One region of the Mycobacterium cajalii genome, then DNA from elsewhere that is predicted to be linked to it. Evidence: predicted binding sites of a transcription regulator. Region 1 holds the regulator's gene; the other holds the start of a gene.
What was found. The regulator LexA, encoded in region 1, represses DNA repair genes until DNA is damaged. The targets are predictions, from matches to a motif close to CGAACANNTGTTCG.

Region 1 (7,310 bases):
ACGAGGTGCCCGGTCTCTCGGGGCCCGACAGCCGCGTGAGCACCTTCTCGGCCAGCGACCACCCGGTGATCTTCTGGACGCCCGACCACGGCGCGTTCGTCGTGCGCGGCGCGATGAACGCCGCCTGGGACAAGCTGGGCAGCTCCGGTGGCGTCCTCGGGGTGCCGGTCGGCGACGAGACCTACGACGGCGAACTCGCCACGCAGAAGTTCAGCGGCGGCCAGGTCTCCTGGAACCGGGATACCAAGGAGTTCACGACCGAGCCGGCGGTCTTGGCTGACCAGTTGAAGGGCCTGCAGGTGCCGATCGACCCCACCGCGGCCATCAACATGGCCTGGCGCGCGGCCGGGGGAGCCAACGGCAAGCTGGGCGCCAAGCAAGGCGGGCAGTACCCCATCGGCGGTGACGGGATCGCCCAGAACTTCGCCGGCGGGAAGGTGTACTTCAGCCCGGCGACCGGTGCGAACGCCGTCGACAGCGACATCCTGGCCAAGTACGAGTCCCTGGGCGGCCCCGTGGGCAGCGACCTGGGGTTCCCCGTCGCCAACGAGTCCGACGGCGGCATACCGTCGAGCCGGATCTGCACCTTCTCCGCGGCCGACAAGCCGGTGATCTTCTGGACGGCCGAGCACGGCGCGTTCGTGGTGCGCGGAGCCATGAAGGCCGCCTGGGACAAGCTGCGCGGTGCCGGCGGGAAGCTGGGCGCCCCGGTGGGCGACCAGGCCGTGGACGGCGACGTGGTCTCGCAGAAATTCGCCGGCGGCACCATCTCGTGGAACCGCGCGAAGAACACGTTCACCACCGACCCCTCGAACCTGGCGCCCCTGCTGGGCGGCCTGCAGATATCGGGCCAGAACCAGCCGAGTGCGGTGGCCATGCCACCCCACACCAAGAAGCCGGTCTGGCAGCAACGGTGGTGGCTGCTGGGCGGCGCCGCGGCGCTGGTGCTTCTCGCGTCGCTGGTGCTGGTGGGCGTCCGCCTGCGCCGCGGTCGCGCCGGTCGCGACACCGCCGCCGGTGCCGCCGAGCAAGACGGGGGCGCCGGATACGGCCCTGCCGACGGACTCTGGGGCCACGACGGCGAGGCGGCCACCGAGCACTTCGGGCGCGATGACCTGCACCCCTCCGAGGAGCACGCGGCGGACGCCGAGCCCGAGCGCCAGGTCAGCTGGGGGCGCGGGACCGGGGCCGCGCTCGCGGGCGAGGAGGTTGCGCATCGCGGGCACTACGGCGGCGAGGCGTCGCCCGGCCCGGGGGAGGATGCGGACGAGTTCCAGAGCGTGTTCCACGGCGGGGAGGAAAATCCCGACGCGGTGGACACCGACTCCATCCCCGTCGTCATCGAAGCCGACTTGTCGGAAGCCGGGTATCCGGAGTTCGACGAGGAAGAGGGCTATCTCGACGTGCCGGAGGCCGGTTACGCCGAGTTCGCCGTGGAGCAAGTCCCTGAGGACGAAGGCGCCGAGCAAGGCGGATACCCGGAGCCGGCGGACGAATACCGCGAGGCGGCGGAGCCCGGCGGGCCGGGCGGCGGCCATGCCGAAGCCGCGTTCGACGGGTCGGCTGCCGACATCGCCGGCGTCGAGGCCGTCTCGCCCGTGGCCGAGGCGCGAACCGGGCGGCACGCGGCCGTGGACACCGACGAGACCTCGCCGTTGGCCACGCACGCTGCCAGCGCGGGCCCGAGCGCGCCGGGGCGCCCGACGATTCACCTACCGTTGGACGATCCCTATCAGATGCCCGACGGGTATCCGATCAAGGCGAGCGCCCGCTTCGGCCTGTACTACACCCCCGACAGCGCCCTCTACCAGGACACGCTCGCCGAAATCTGGATGTCCAGCGAACAGGTCGCGCAGGCCAACGGGTTCATCAAGGCCGACTAGGCCCGCCGCTGGGTACGGTCAGACCTTGCGGATCACGGTGACGACCTTGCCCAGCACGGTCGCGTCATTGCCCGGAATGGGATCGAACGCCGGGTTGTGGGGCATCAGCCACACCTGACCCCCGGCGCGCTTGAACGTCTTGACCGTGGCCTCGCCGTCGATCATCGCGGCGACGATGTCGCCGTTCTCGGCGACGTGCTGCTGCCGCACGACCACCCAGTCGCCGTCGCAGATCGCCGCCTCGACCATCGAGTCGCCGACGACCTTGAGCAAAAACAGCGTCCCCTCGCCGACCAGTTCGCGGGGCAGCGGGAAGACGTCTTCGACGGCCTCCTCGGCGAGGATGGGTCCGCCTGCCGCGATCCGCCCGAGGACAGGGACGAAGGTGGGTTCGGGCAGCGCGTCCGAGCCGGCCACCTCGGTGGTGGGCGCCGCGGGCACGGCCTCGTCGGCCCGGCGGACATCGACGGCGCGCGGACGGTTCGGGTCGCGGCGCAGGTAACCCTTGCGCTCCAGGGTGCGCAATTGGTGGGCGACCGAGGAGGTCGACGTCAGGCCGACGGCGTCGCCGATCTCCCGGATGCTCGGGGGATAGCCGCGGTTGGTGACCGACGCGCGGATGACATTCAGGATCGTGCGCTGCCGCTCGGTCAGCGATGCATCGCCGGCAGAGGTGTCGTTGCTGTCGCTCATGGCAATGAATGTAACCGCCCGGGATCCGATAATCAAACATGTGTTCGACTGGCGTGTCTACCGTCGAGAGCGGCCGAATAACAAAGGTGTAACTCCGCGGCCGATCGGGTATTTGAGCGGCATGTCCCAGGTGATCGATGACCGCGGCGCCGTTCGTCCGCAAGGCGTTGTCGGTGGGTCGGTCTAGCGTTTGGCTCGTGCGACACGCTTCGCTCAAATGTTCGGACATCGAACACGCGAGCGATAGTGTCGAACACACGAGCGAGGATCAGTTGACCGGAGGAACGCAGATGACCATCATTCACACAGTCTCGCCGCGGGTCGGCAGCGTTCGGCGCCCGATCAACGGGCCTGTCCTGGAGCCTCGCCGCGGGCGGGCCCGGACACCCGGGTCGCGCCGACCGGCCCCGTACGGGCCGGCGGGCGCCCCGCTGCGCTACCACGGCACCGGCGTCGCGATGTCCGTCGCGCCCCACCGCAGGCGTTCGGTCACGTGGGCGAAGACGGCGGCCCTGGCCGTGGGCGCCGGGCTGATCACCCTGTGGCTCGGGCTCATCGCCGACGTCGGGCAGGCGATCAACGGCGGCTCCCCGGCTTCGGCGGCGCCCGTGCCCGACAGGCTGGCCGTCGTGCGGGTCGAACCGGGGGAATCGCTGCAGGATGTCGCGCACCGCGTCGCGCCCGATGCGCCGGTTCGCCAGGTGGCCGAGCGCATCCGCGCACTCAACGAGCTGAACTCCCCGACGCTCGCGGCGGGTCAGCCCCTGATCGCGCCGGTGGGCTGACCCCGGCGCCACATGGCGCCGGAACCGCCGCCACGGCCGCCGCGCCGGCAGCGCGCACGGGTACGCTCGGAGTGTCCTGCGAGGTCCGTGAGCGCGGCGAAGGAGCGGTCATGCACTGTCCGTTCTGCCGTCACCCGGACTCCCGGGTGATCGATTCGCGGGAAACCGACGAGGGCCAGGCCATTCGCCGCCGCCGGTCCTGTCCCGAGTGCGGACGGCGCTTCACCACGGTCGAGACCGCGGTGCTGGCGGTGGTCAAGCGCAGCGGTGTCACCGAGCCCTTCAGCAGGGAGAAGCTGATCAGCGGGGTCCGCCGCGCGTGCCAGGGCCGCCAGGTCGACGACGATGCGCTGAACCTGCTGGCCCAGCAGGTGGAGGACACCGTGCGCGCGGCGGGCTCACCGGAGATTCCCAGTCACGAGGTCGGACTGGCGGTGCTGGGACCGCTGCGCGACCTCGACGAGGTGGCCTACCTGCGGTTCGCGTCGGTCTACCGGTCCTTCGAGTCCGCGGACGATTTCGAGCGCGAGATAGAACTGCTGCGGGCGCACCGCAAGGTGCCGACCTCGGGCTGACGGGCCGCCTCGGGCCCGGCACTAGGGTGGTGCCATGGCCGCTGAATTGCATCCCGATCTGGAGGCGCTCGCGCCACTGCTCGGTACCTGGGCGGGACGCGGTGCCGGTGAGTACCCGACGATCGAGTCCTTCGAATATTTCGAAGAGGTCGTGTTCTCCCATGTCGGCAAGCCGTTTCTGGCCTACGCCCAAAAGACCAGGGCGGTGGCCGACGGCAGGCCGTTGCACGCGGAGACGGGCTATCTGCGGGTGCCGCAGCCGGGCAACCTGGAGCTGGTCCTGGCGCATCCGACCGGTGTCGCGGAGATCGAGGTGGGCACCTTTTCGGCCGCCGGCGGCGTCATCGAGCTCGACTTGTCCACCACCTCGATCGGACTGACGCCGACCGCGAAAGAGGTTTCCGCGCTTGGCCGTTCGTTGCGCATCGAAGGCGACGAGCTGTCCTACTCGCTGCGCATGGGTGCCGTCGGCCAGCCCTTGCAGCATCATCTGGCCGCGGTGTTGCACCGGCAGCACTAGAACGTTCGGGGAGGCCGCCGGGGCGCGGCCTCAGGTGGCGCTGCGCTCGTCGTTACCCATGGCGTTGAGCACGGCGACGCGGGTGTCGGCCGGACCGGTGACCGCCTTCTCGCCGCCGCCGGAACGGAGCAACTGCCGGAGGGCGGCCTGGTCGTATTCGCCGGGTTCGGTGGCGTCGATGAAGCGCTGCGCGACGTCGATGAACCGGGCCGGGTCGTCGTGGAACGGAAAGTGCCCGGAACCTTCGAAGATCTCCAGTCGCGAGCCCGGCATCGCCGCGTGCGCCATCCGCGCATGGCGGACGGGGACGACCACATCTTTGGTACCCCAGATGATCTGCACCGGAATGGCTTCGGTCAGATAGCACCGGTCCAGCATGGTGACGATCTGGCCGCGCCAGTCCACCACCGCGCGCAGGGTCCGGCTGAACGCCGCCGAGGCCGTCGGCTCCGGGAGGTCGTCGAGGATGCGCAACACGTTGGGCAGGTCGTGGCCCAGGCCGGTGCTCCCGAACGCCGCGCCCAGCACGCGGCCGACGACCTGGACCGCCGGCAGCACCAGGGGCAGCCGCAGCAGCGCGAGGGCTTCGCTGCCCATCGGCAACGACGCCCACCGCAGGACGAGGTTGACGTCCTTGGTGACACCGCCGGCGGCGACCAGGATGAGGCGCTCGACCAGATGCGGGAACTGGTAAGCGAATTGCATGGCCACCCCGCCGCCGAGCGAGTGGCCGACGATGGTCACCCGCTCGATGTCGAGCACACTGAGCAGGTCGCGCATCCCGTTGGCGTACGCGGCGATCGAGTAGTCGGCGCGCGGTTTGTCGGACTGCCCGTGGCCCAGCAGGTCAGGGGCGATGACGGTGAACCGCTGAGCGAGCTTGGCCTGCACGGTGTTCCACGTCGTGGAGTTGTCGCCGATGCCGTGGACGAGCAGGATCGCCGGCCCCGAGCCGGCGATCCGATAGGCCCGCCGGTAGCCGTGAATGGTGCGGAACTCCAGCCTGGGTGCCGTCACTTCCCGCACCGGGCGAAGATTGCTCTTGCGCTGCCGCTCGGTCATCTTCACCCTTGTCGTCTGGCCGCGAAGGCATTCCGGGGCACTCGGACGGCGCTCAGGCCGAGTCGTCGTCGTTGTACTTCTTCTCGGCCTGCTGGGCCAGGAACCGCTCGAACTCCGCGCCGATCTCCTCGCCGCTGGGCAGCTCCTCGTCGCGAGCCAGTAACGATCTGTTCTCCTGCGCGTCGATGAAGGCATCGTACTGACGCTCTAGCGCGGCCACCACTTGAGCCACTTCGGCGCTGGCCTGGACCTGCTCATCGATCTTGGCCCGGATTTCGCCCGCCGCTTCCGACAGCGCCGACAGCGGTAGCTCCAGCGACCCGCTCTTGGCCACCTGCTCGAGCAGCGCCTGGGCTGCGGCGGGGTAGTCGGTCTGCGTCAGGTAGTGCGGCACGTGCACGGTGAACCCGACCACCTCGTGACCATGCTGGGCCATCCGGTATTCGAGCAAATTGGACGCGCTGCCCGGGACCTGAATCTCGGCGATCCACGGCTGGAAGTCGGCGATCAGCTCTCCGTTGTTGGAATGCGCGGTCAGCGTGATCGGGCGGGTGTGCGGGACCGCCATGGGGACGGTGCCCAGTCCGATGGTCCGCCGCACGCCCAACCGCTCGGCGAGCAGGCGCACCGCGGTGATGAAACGCTCCCATTTCAGGTCCGGCTCCATGCCGGCCAGCAACAGGAACGGCGTCCCGACGCTGTCGCGCAACGCGTACAGGCTCAGTTCCGGATCGTCGTAGTTGGTGAAGTGATCCGTCTTGAAGGTCATCAGCGGGCGCCGCGAGCGGTAATCCAGCAGTTCGTCGATCGCGAAGGACGCGACCAGCTCGGTGTCGAGGGCCGCCTTGAGGTGGCTGGACGCCAGCCGTATCGCATGACCGGCATCGGAGAAGCCCTCCAGCGCGTGCACCAGCACCGGTCCCTGGCCGTCGGACGTCAGCAACTGCGGCGCCGGGAACTCGAGCTCGTACATGCCCGCCTGTTCGGGCTGGTAGTACTCGTCGTCCGGGTCGTGGCGGTGAGCCATCGATGTTGCCTCCTTCCGGGAGCTGCTTGAGGGGTGCCCCCTGTAGTGTCCCCCAAATCGGGGGAACCCGACAATTGAACAGGGAACCCATGTGCGCCCGTATGTTCGAAACGCCAAAACGCGCCGGCGAAATTCCCGGGGCGTTGCGCGCGACCGTGCGGATCTGTCCGGCAAACCTCGGGGCGCACCCGCTGCGGTGGGAAATGCTCGCGCGGCGCCGGTCGGGCATGATGGGAGCCAATGCGAACCGCACTGAGAATGCTTTGTCCGCTGGTCGGCCTGGCGACGCTGTTGACGGCCTGCGGCCGGCCCGCCGACCACGCCTCGGCCCCGAGGGTGCCGCCGCAGGCGGCCAGCAAGCCCGTGGAGCGGCTCAGCAAGCCCGAAAACGCGGCGCTCGCCGCGCCGGTGGACCCCGACATGCGTGTCGGGCCGATCTTCCTCGACGGGGGCACGCTGCACGTGTGCACGGGGGCGGTGGTGCACTCGGCGAGCGGGAACCTGGTGATGACCGCGGCGCACTGCCTGGCCGGCGGCTCGCAGATCAGCTTCGCTCCCGGTTTCGCCGGGGATGCCGCGCCCACCGACCTGTGGACGGCCGATGCCGTCTATCTCGACCCGCGCTGGACCGCCGCCAAGGACCCGCACGCCGACTACGCGGTCATCCGGGTCAGCGGCCCGGCCGGCGAGTCGGTGGAATCGCACATCGGCTTGGCGCTGACCCTGGGCCAGGCGCCGCCCCCCGGCAGTCACGTCACGGTGCTG
Region 2 (7,310 bases), 930 kb from region 1:
ATCCCCATGCTGGCGGGCCGGCGCTCCCTGAACCTGTCCAACGCCGCGGCCGTCGCCGCGTACGAGGCGTGGCGCCAGCACGGCTACCTCGGGGGCGGGTAGCCCGGCGACGATACGGCCCGTGCACGGGCCGGGGAGGAGCCGGGCAATCAGACCCTGAGTTACCAGGTGTCCCAGTGGGTGACCTGGTCGGCCGGCAGCCGCTTGGCCGGCCGGAAGTCGGTGCCCTTGGTGTAGGCGATCGGGAACAGTCCGCCCTGGCTGTACTTCTCGTGCGGGATGCCGAGCACCTCGGCGGCGCGCTTGTCGCCGTCGTTGATCAGGTGCAGCGTCGTCCAGCAGGTGCCCAGGCCCCGCGAGCGCAGCGCCAGGCAGAAGCTCCACGCGGCGGGGAACAGCGACGCCCAGAACGACGCGCTCAGGCCGAGCGGCGCCTTGTCCACCTTGCCCTCCAGGCAGGGGATCAGCAGCACCGGCGCCTCGTGCATGTGCTCGGCGAGGTACATCGCCGAATCCCTGACCTTGCCCATCCGCTCGCCGCGGGTGTCGCCCTCGGGGTATTCGGCGGCGGGCAGGCTGAGGTAGTCGCGGGCGTTGGCGAGGTAGATGTCGGCGATCGCCTTCTTCTTGTCGGCGTCCTCGACGAACAGCCACTGCCAGCCCTGCGCGTTGGAGCCGGTGGGCGCCTGCAGCGCCAGTTCGAGGCATTCCATCAGCACCTCGTGGGACACCGGCTTGTCGAAGTCGAGGCGTTTGCGGACCGAGCGGGTGGTCGTGAGGAGTTCGTCGACGGACAGGTTCAAGGTCATGGTGCGGAGACTACCGTCGGGGCCCCGACCCCCGCCGAGCCCCGCCGAGCGTGCGCGCCTGTACGCGACACGCCGGGGTTCGGCGGCATTCTGCGCACCCTCGCGGAGGTGAGGCCGCGGGGTCTAGCGGAAGTCGCGGGACCTCGAGCCGACGGCCAGGGTGATGCGGCCCAGCCGCTCGGCGACGACGGTGACCGCGCCGCTGGCGTTTTGCACCTGCCCGCGCACCAGCAGCGCCGGCGCGGTGTTGGCCAGCTTGCGGTGCCGCGCCCACACCCCCGGCGTGCACAGCACGTTGACCATCCCGGTCTCGTCCTCGAGGTTGAGAAATGTCACCCCCTGGGCGGTGCCGGGGCGCTGCCGGTGGGTCACCGCGCCGGCGATCAGCACCCGGTCGCCGTCGGGCACGTCCAGCAGCTTTGCGGCCGGCAGCACGCCCAGCGCGTCCAGGTCTTCCCGCAGGAACTGCGTCGGGTAGCTGTCGCAGGAGACGCCGGTCGCCCACACGTCGGCCGCGGCCAGCTCCAGCTCGCTCATCCCCGGCAGCGCCGGGACGTGCGAGCTCGACCCCACCCCGGGCAACCGGTCCGGCCGCTGGGTGGCCGCGGCCCCGGCTGCCCACAGGCCCTCGCGCCGCGACATACCGAAGCAGGCAAAAGCCCCGGCCGTCGCCAGCGCCTCGGTCTGCGGCACGCTCAGCGGCAGCCGGGTCGTCAGGTCCAGCAGGGAGGCGAACGGGCCGTTGGCTTTTCGCTCCCCCACCAGCCGCTCGGCGAGGTCGTCGCCGACGTGCCGGACGGCGCCCAACCCAAGGCGGACCTCGGTGCCGGCGTTCTCCAAAGTGGCGTGCGCCAGGCTGGCGTTGACGCACGGGCCGTGCACGGTCACGCCGTGCCGGCGCGCGTCGGCCACCAGCGACTGCGGCGAGTAGAAACCCATCGGCTGGGCGCGCAGCAGCGCCGCGCAGAACGCCGCCGGGTGGTGCAGCTTGAACCACGACGAGTAGAACACCAGCGACGCGAAGGACAGCGCATGGCTCTCCGGAAAGCCGAAATTGGCGAAGGCCTCCAGCTTTTCGTAGATCCGGTCGATCACCTCGTCCGAGGCGCCGTGCAGCGCGCGCATGCCGTCGTAGAAGCGGTCGCGCAGCCGCCGCATGCGCTCGGTCGAGCGCTTGGAGCCCATCGCACGGCGCAACTGGTCGGCCTCGGCGGCCGAAAAGCCGGCGCAGTCGACCGCGAGCTGCATCAGCTGCTCCTGAAAAAGCGGCACCCCCAGCGTCTTTCGCAACGCCCGCTCCATCGACGGGTGGTCGTAGGTGACCGGATCGGCGCCATTGCGCCGCCGGATGTAGGGGTGCACCGACCCGCCCTGGATGGGGCCGGGACGGATCAGCGCGACCTCCACCACCAGGTCGTAGAAGATCCGCGGCTTCAGCCGCGGCAGCGTGGCCATCTGCGCGCGCGACTCCACCTGGAACACGCCGACCGAATCGGCGCGCGCCAGCATCTCGTACACCGCCGGTTCCGACAGGTCCAGCCGGGCCAGGTCCACCTCGATGCCCTTGTGCTCGGCCACCAGGTCGATGGCGTAGTGCAACGCGCTCAGCATGCCCAGCCCGAGCAGGTCGAACTTCACCAAACCGATTGCCGCGCAGTCGTCCTTGTCCCACTGCAGGACGCTTCGCCCCGCCATGCGTGCCCACTCCACCGGGCACACGTCGGCGATCGGGCGGTCGCAGATCACCATTCCGCCGGAGTGGATGCCCAGGTGTCGCGGCAGGTTGCGGATCTGTTGCGCCAGGTCGATCACCTGCGGCGGGATGCCCTCGGTGTCGGGTGAGTCCGCGAGCCCGTTCCAGTGGCCGATCTGCTTGCTCCACGCGTCCTGCTGGCCCTGGGAGAAGCCCAGCGCGCGGGCCATGTCGCGCACCGCGATCCGGCCGCGGTAGGTGATCACGTTGGCGACCTGGGCGGCGTAGTCGCGGCCGTAGCGGTCGTAGACGTACTGGATGACCTTCTCGCGCTCATCCGACTCGATGTCCATGTCGATGTCGGGCGGCCCGTCGCGCGCCGGCGACAGGAAGCGCTCGAACAACAACTCGTTGGCCACCGGGTCCACCGCGGTGACGCCCAGCGCATAACAGACCGCGGAATTGGCCGCCGAGCCCCGGCCCTGGCACAGGATGTTGTTGGCACGGCAGAACCGGGCGATGTCGTGCACCACCAGGAAGTAGCCCGGGAACGTCAGCTGGGCAATGACTTTCAGCTCGTGTTCGATCTGGGCGTACGCGCGGGGAGCGGCCTCGGGGAGGCCGTAACGGTCACGTGCACCCGTCATCGTCAGGTGCCGCAGCCAGCTGTCCTCGGTGTGCCCGTCGGGAACCTCGAACGGCGGCAGCTGCGGGGCGATCAGCGCCAGCCCGAACGCGCACCGCTCGCCGAGCTCGGCGGCGGCGGTCACCGCGCCGGGATGCCACGCGAACAGCCGGGCCATCTCCTCGCCGGAGCGCAGGTGCGCACCGCCCAGCGGGGCCAGCCAGCCCGCCGCCGAGTCCAGGGACTGCCGGGCCCGGATCGCCCCCATCGCCATGGCCAGCCGGCCGCGCGACGGCTGGGCGAAATGCGCCCCGGTGGTGGCGACGACCCCCACGCCGAAGCGCGGTGCCAGCCCAGCCAGCGCGGCGTTGCGTTCGTCGTCGAGCGGGTGGCCGTGATGGGTCAGCTCGACGCTCACCCGGTCCGCCCCGAACCGGTCCACCAGGTCGGCCAGCGCCCGCTCGGCGGCATCCGGGCCGCCCGAGGAAAGGGCTTGGCGCACATGGCTTTTTCGGCATCCGGTCAGGATGTGCCAGTGCCCGCCGGCGGCCCGCGTCAGCGCGTCGTAGTCGTAGCGGGGCTTGCCCTTCTCCCCGCCGGCCAGGTGCGCGGCGGCCAGCTGCCGTGACAGCCGCCGGTAGCCTTCCGGGCCGCGGGCCAGCACCAGCAGGTGCGGGCCGGGCGGGTCCGGGGCCTCGGTGCGAGCCCCCGGCCCCAAAGACAGCTCGGCCCCGAACACGGTGCGCATGTCGAGTTCGGCGGCGGCTTCGGCGAACCGCACCGCCCCGTACAAACCGTCGTGGTCGGTGAGCGCCAAGGCGCGCAGGCCCAGCCGGGCCGCCTCCTCGACCAGTTCCTCGGGCGTGCCGGCGCCGTCGAGAAAACTGAACGCCGAATGCGCGTGCAGCTCTGCGTACGGGACCGGCGAGCGGGCCCGCCGGCCGCCATCGGGCGGGCGGTAGGCCGCGCGATGGCGCGACAGGGGGCCCTCCTGATCGGGCTGCGACGGCGCACCGCCGTGGCGCGGTTTGCTGTCGAGCACCCGCTCCATCTCCGCCCAGCTCGGCGGCCCGTTACCCCAGCCCACGCGCATCAGTGTATCGAAAGTATGTTCGAAAAACTGGGCAGGTGGGTTGTTAATCACTTCTTCAACTGCACAACACGTTCTTAACGCCGCGGGCCTATCGTGCGGCGACGCCCGGACCCGATACTGGTACAGGGCGAGAAAAATGGACGGCGGGAACCGAGCATGGCGCAGCTGAAGGCACCGGACACGTCGTTCCTGCGGGCTTCCGCGGACCGGCATGCCGGCCTGGCGCTCGGCGCGGTCGCCGTCGTCGCCGGCGTCCCCGACCGTGCGCAACTGGAAAGTCTTCTGGTGCAACGTGTTCAATCGCTGCCGCACTGCACCCAGGTACTGCGGATCGGACCCCACGGCCCCGAGTGGGTCGACCATCCGCGATTCGACCTCGCCCACCACCTACGCCGCGTGGCGATCTGCCGCCCGGGCGGCGACGCCGAACTGTCGGCCGCCGTCGCCTTCGCCCTCGAACGTCCCCTCGACCCGGACCGGCCGCCCTGGGAGTGCTGGGTCATCGAGGGTTTGCGGGGCAAGAAGTGGGCGATCCTGATGAAGGTTCACCACTGCCTGGCCGCGGACGACTCCCCAGCCCGCATCCTGACCCGGCTCTGCGACGACACCGACCCGGCGGGGTTCCCCAAACCAGTTGGGGCAACGCCAGTTTCACCACCGCAGCCGGCCCGGAGCGGGTGGCCGCACGCGCTGTGGCGGGCTTCGTCCGTCGCCGGGACCGTCGCGGACACCCTGGTGGGCGCGGTCTTGCCCGCGCTGCGGACACCGCCGGCCGACGCATCCACCATGCGCCGGTACCGCACGGTGCGGGTGCCGATCGCCGACGTCGACCGGGTCTGCCGCAAGTTCGGGGTGACCGCCGACGACGTCGCGCTCGCGGCCATCACCGAGGGCTTCCGCACGGTACTGCTGCAGCGCGGCCAACAGCCGCGGGCCGACTCGCTGACCACCGTGGTGCCGGCGCCGATCCGGGCGGCCGTGCCGCCCTACCTGCCGGTCGACCACGACGACCCGGTGCGGCGCCTGCGCACCGTGCACAACCGGCGGAAGGCCGGGCAGCCCGGTGCCGGCATCGTCGAATCGGCACTGAAACGCCTGCCAACAATGTTGCGGGGCAATCTCTTCCAACTCATGGACCGGCTCCCGCAGGGCGATCTGGTGACGCTGGCGACCAGCCTCCCCGGTCCGCGGCGCCAGTTGCGGCTGATGGGCCAGACGATGGAGCGCCTGCTGCCGATCCCCCCGACCGCCGCGCGGCTGAGCACCGGTGTCGCGGTACTCGGCTACGGCGACGAGCTCGTCTTCGGCATCACCGCCGACTACCACGCCGCCCCCGACGTCAAGCGGCTCGCCGCCGGGATCGAACTCGGCATGGCGCGACTGGTGGCGCTCAGCCAGGACTCGGTGTTGCTGTTCGCCGACGGTCGCCCGCGCAAGCGCCGCACCGGCCCGGCCCCGCTAACACCGGCCACCGTGAGAAGGTGGGGTGGTGCGCAAGCCGGAGCCTGTCGTCATCGACCCACGCCGCCATGACGCCGTGCTGTTCGACCTCGACGCGGTGACCGACGCCGGGGGCAATGCGCTGGAATCCGCGGTGACCGTGGTGCGCCGGTTGCGCGACGTCGGACTCGGCATCGCCGTCTTCGCCGCCGACGACCGCCGCGACGCACCGGCGGACCTGTTCGCCGCCCGCGCCGACGACCCGGCCGCGGCGGCCGAGCGCCTGCGGGTGCGGCCGGGCCGCTGCGTCGTCGTCGCGAGCGACGTCGCCGGGGTCACGACCGCGCGCGAGGGCGGTTTCGCGTTGGTGGTCGGCGTGGTCGGGGGCGAAGACCGGGCGGGGCGCCGCGACGCGCTGGACGAGGCCGGCGCCGACGCGGTGGTGGCCGAGGTGGGTGAGGTCACGGTGCGCACCGGGGACCGCCGGATGTCGCAGCTTCCCGACGCGGCGCAGGCCCTGGACCCGCCGTCGAACCCGGCGGTCTTCTACGACTTCGACGGCACACTGTCGGACATCGTCGACGACCCGGACGCGGCCCGGCCCGTCGCGGGTGCGACGGCGGCGCTGCAGAAGTTGGCCGCGCAGTGCCCGGTCGCCGTGCTGTCCGGACGCGACCTGGCCGACGTGACGCGACGGCTCGGCGTGCCCGGAATCTGGTATGCCGGTAGCCACGGGTTCGAACTCACCGCACCGGACGGGACACACCACCAGAACGACGCCGCGGCCGCGGCCATCCCCGTGCTGGAGCGCGCGGCCGGCGAGCTGCGCGAGCGGCTCGGGTCGATTCCCGGAGTCGTGGTGGAGCACAAGAGGTTCGGCGTCGCCGTGCACTACCGCAACGCCGCGCGTGACCGCGTCGGCGAGGTGACCGCGGCGGTCCGCGCGGCCGGCCGGCACAGCGCGCTGCGGGTGACCACCGGCCGCGAGGTCATCGAGTTGCGCCCGGACATCGACTGGGACAAGGGCAAGACGCTGCGCTGGGTGCTCGAACACCTGCACCGGGCCGGTCCGGACGCGTTGACGCCGATCTACCTCGGCGACGACATCACCGACGAGGATGCGTTCGACGCGGTGCGCGACGGCGGCGTGCCCATCCTCGTGCGACATGACGAGGACGGCGATCGCGCCACCGCCGCGCTGTTCGGGCTGGACAACCCCGCCCAGGTGAGCGAGTTCACCGAGCGACTGGCGCGCCGGTTGACCGACGATCGCGTGAACTGACCCGCGGAGGTTCCCCGCGCACAGCGAGCCGCACCGTCGGCCGACGCTCGGTCCAGGCAGCACCGGCGCCGGTGGGACGGCGCCCTAAGCCGCGTACTCCACCGCGCCGTCGTCCAGCGCCACCCGGACGTCGGAACCGTCCGGCGCCGACACCTCGGTGCGGAACACCGCCTTGCCCGGTTCGGTGCGCCAGATCAGCGTGGTCAGCGTCTCGCCCGGGAACACCGGCGAGGTGAACCGCGCGTCGATCGCGGTGATGTTGGCGGCCACGCCCTTGCCGAGCTCGGCGACCAGCGCGCGACCGGCCACCCCGTAGCTGCACAGGCCGTGCAGGATCGGCTTGGGGAACCCGGCCAGCTCCTTGGCGA

Region 2: a site for LexA is predicted at 4,229-4,242, ahead of ACJ512_RS05605 (error-prone DNA polymerase). Genes of this name have one in related genera too.

The regions. Positions count from the first base shown of each region.
Region 1 is NZ_CM141436.1:2,090,116-2,097,425, forward strand. It holds gene ACJ512_RS10065 (LGFP repeat-containing protein) at 1-1,883, shown strand, start outside; gene lexA (transcriptional repressor LexA) at 1,902-2,576, opposite strand; gene ACJ512_RS10075 (LysM peptidoglycan-binding domain-containing protein) at 2,867-3,361, shown strand; gene nrdR (transcriptional regulator NrdR) at 3,472-3,936, shown strand; gene ACJ512_RS10085 (peroxynitrite isomerase) at 3,971-4,456, shown strand; gene ACJ512_RS10090 (alpha/beta fold hydrolase) at 4,487-5,518, opposite strand; gene ACJ512_RS10095 (proteasome assembly chaperone family protein) at 5,571-6,545, opposite strand; gene ACJ512_RS10100 (trypsin-like serine peptidase) at 6,786-7,310, shown strand, end outside.
Region 2 is NZ_CM141436.1:1,155,272-1,162,581, reverse strand. It holds gene ACJ512_RS05615 (tRNA (cytidine(34)-2'-O)-methyltransferase) at 1-102, shown strand, start outside; gene ACJ512_RS05610 (nitroreductase family protein) at 162-809, opposite strand; gene ACJ512_RS05605 (error-prone DNA polymerase) at 933-4,214, opposite strand; gene ACJ512_RS05600 (wax ester/triacylglycerol synthase domain-containing protein) at 4,377-5,753, shown strand; gene otsB (trehalose-phosphatase) at 5,710-6,942, shown strand; gene ACJ512_RS05590 (MaoC/PaaZ C-terminal domain-containing protein) at 7,027-7,310, opposite strand, start outside.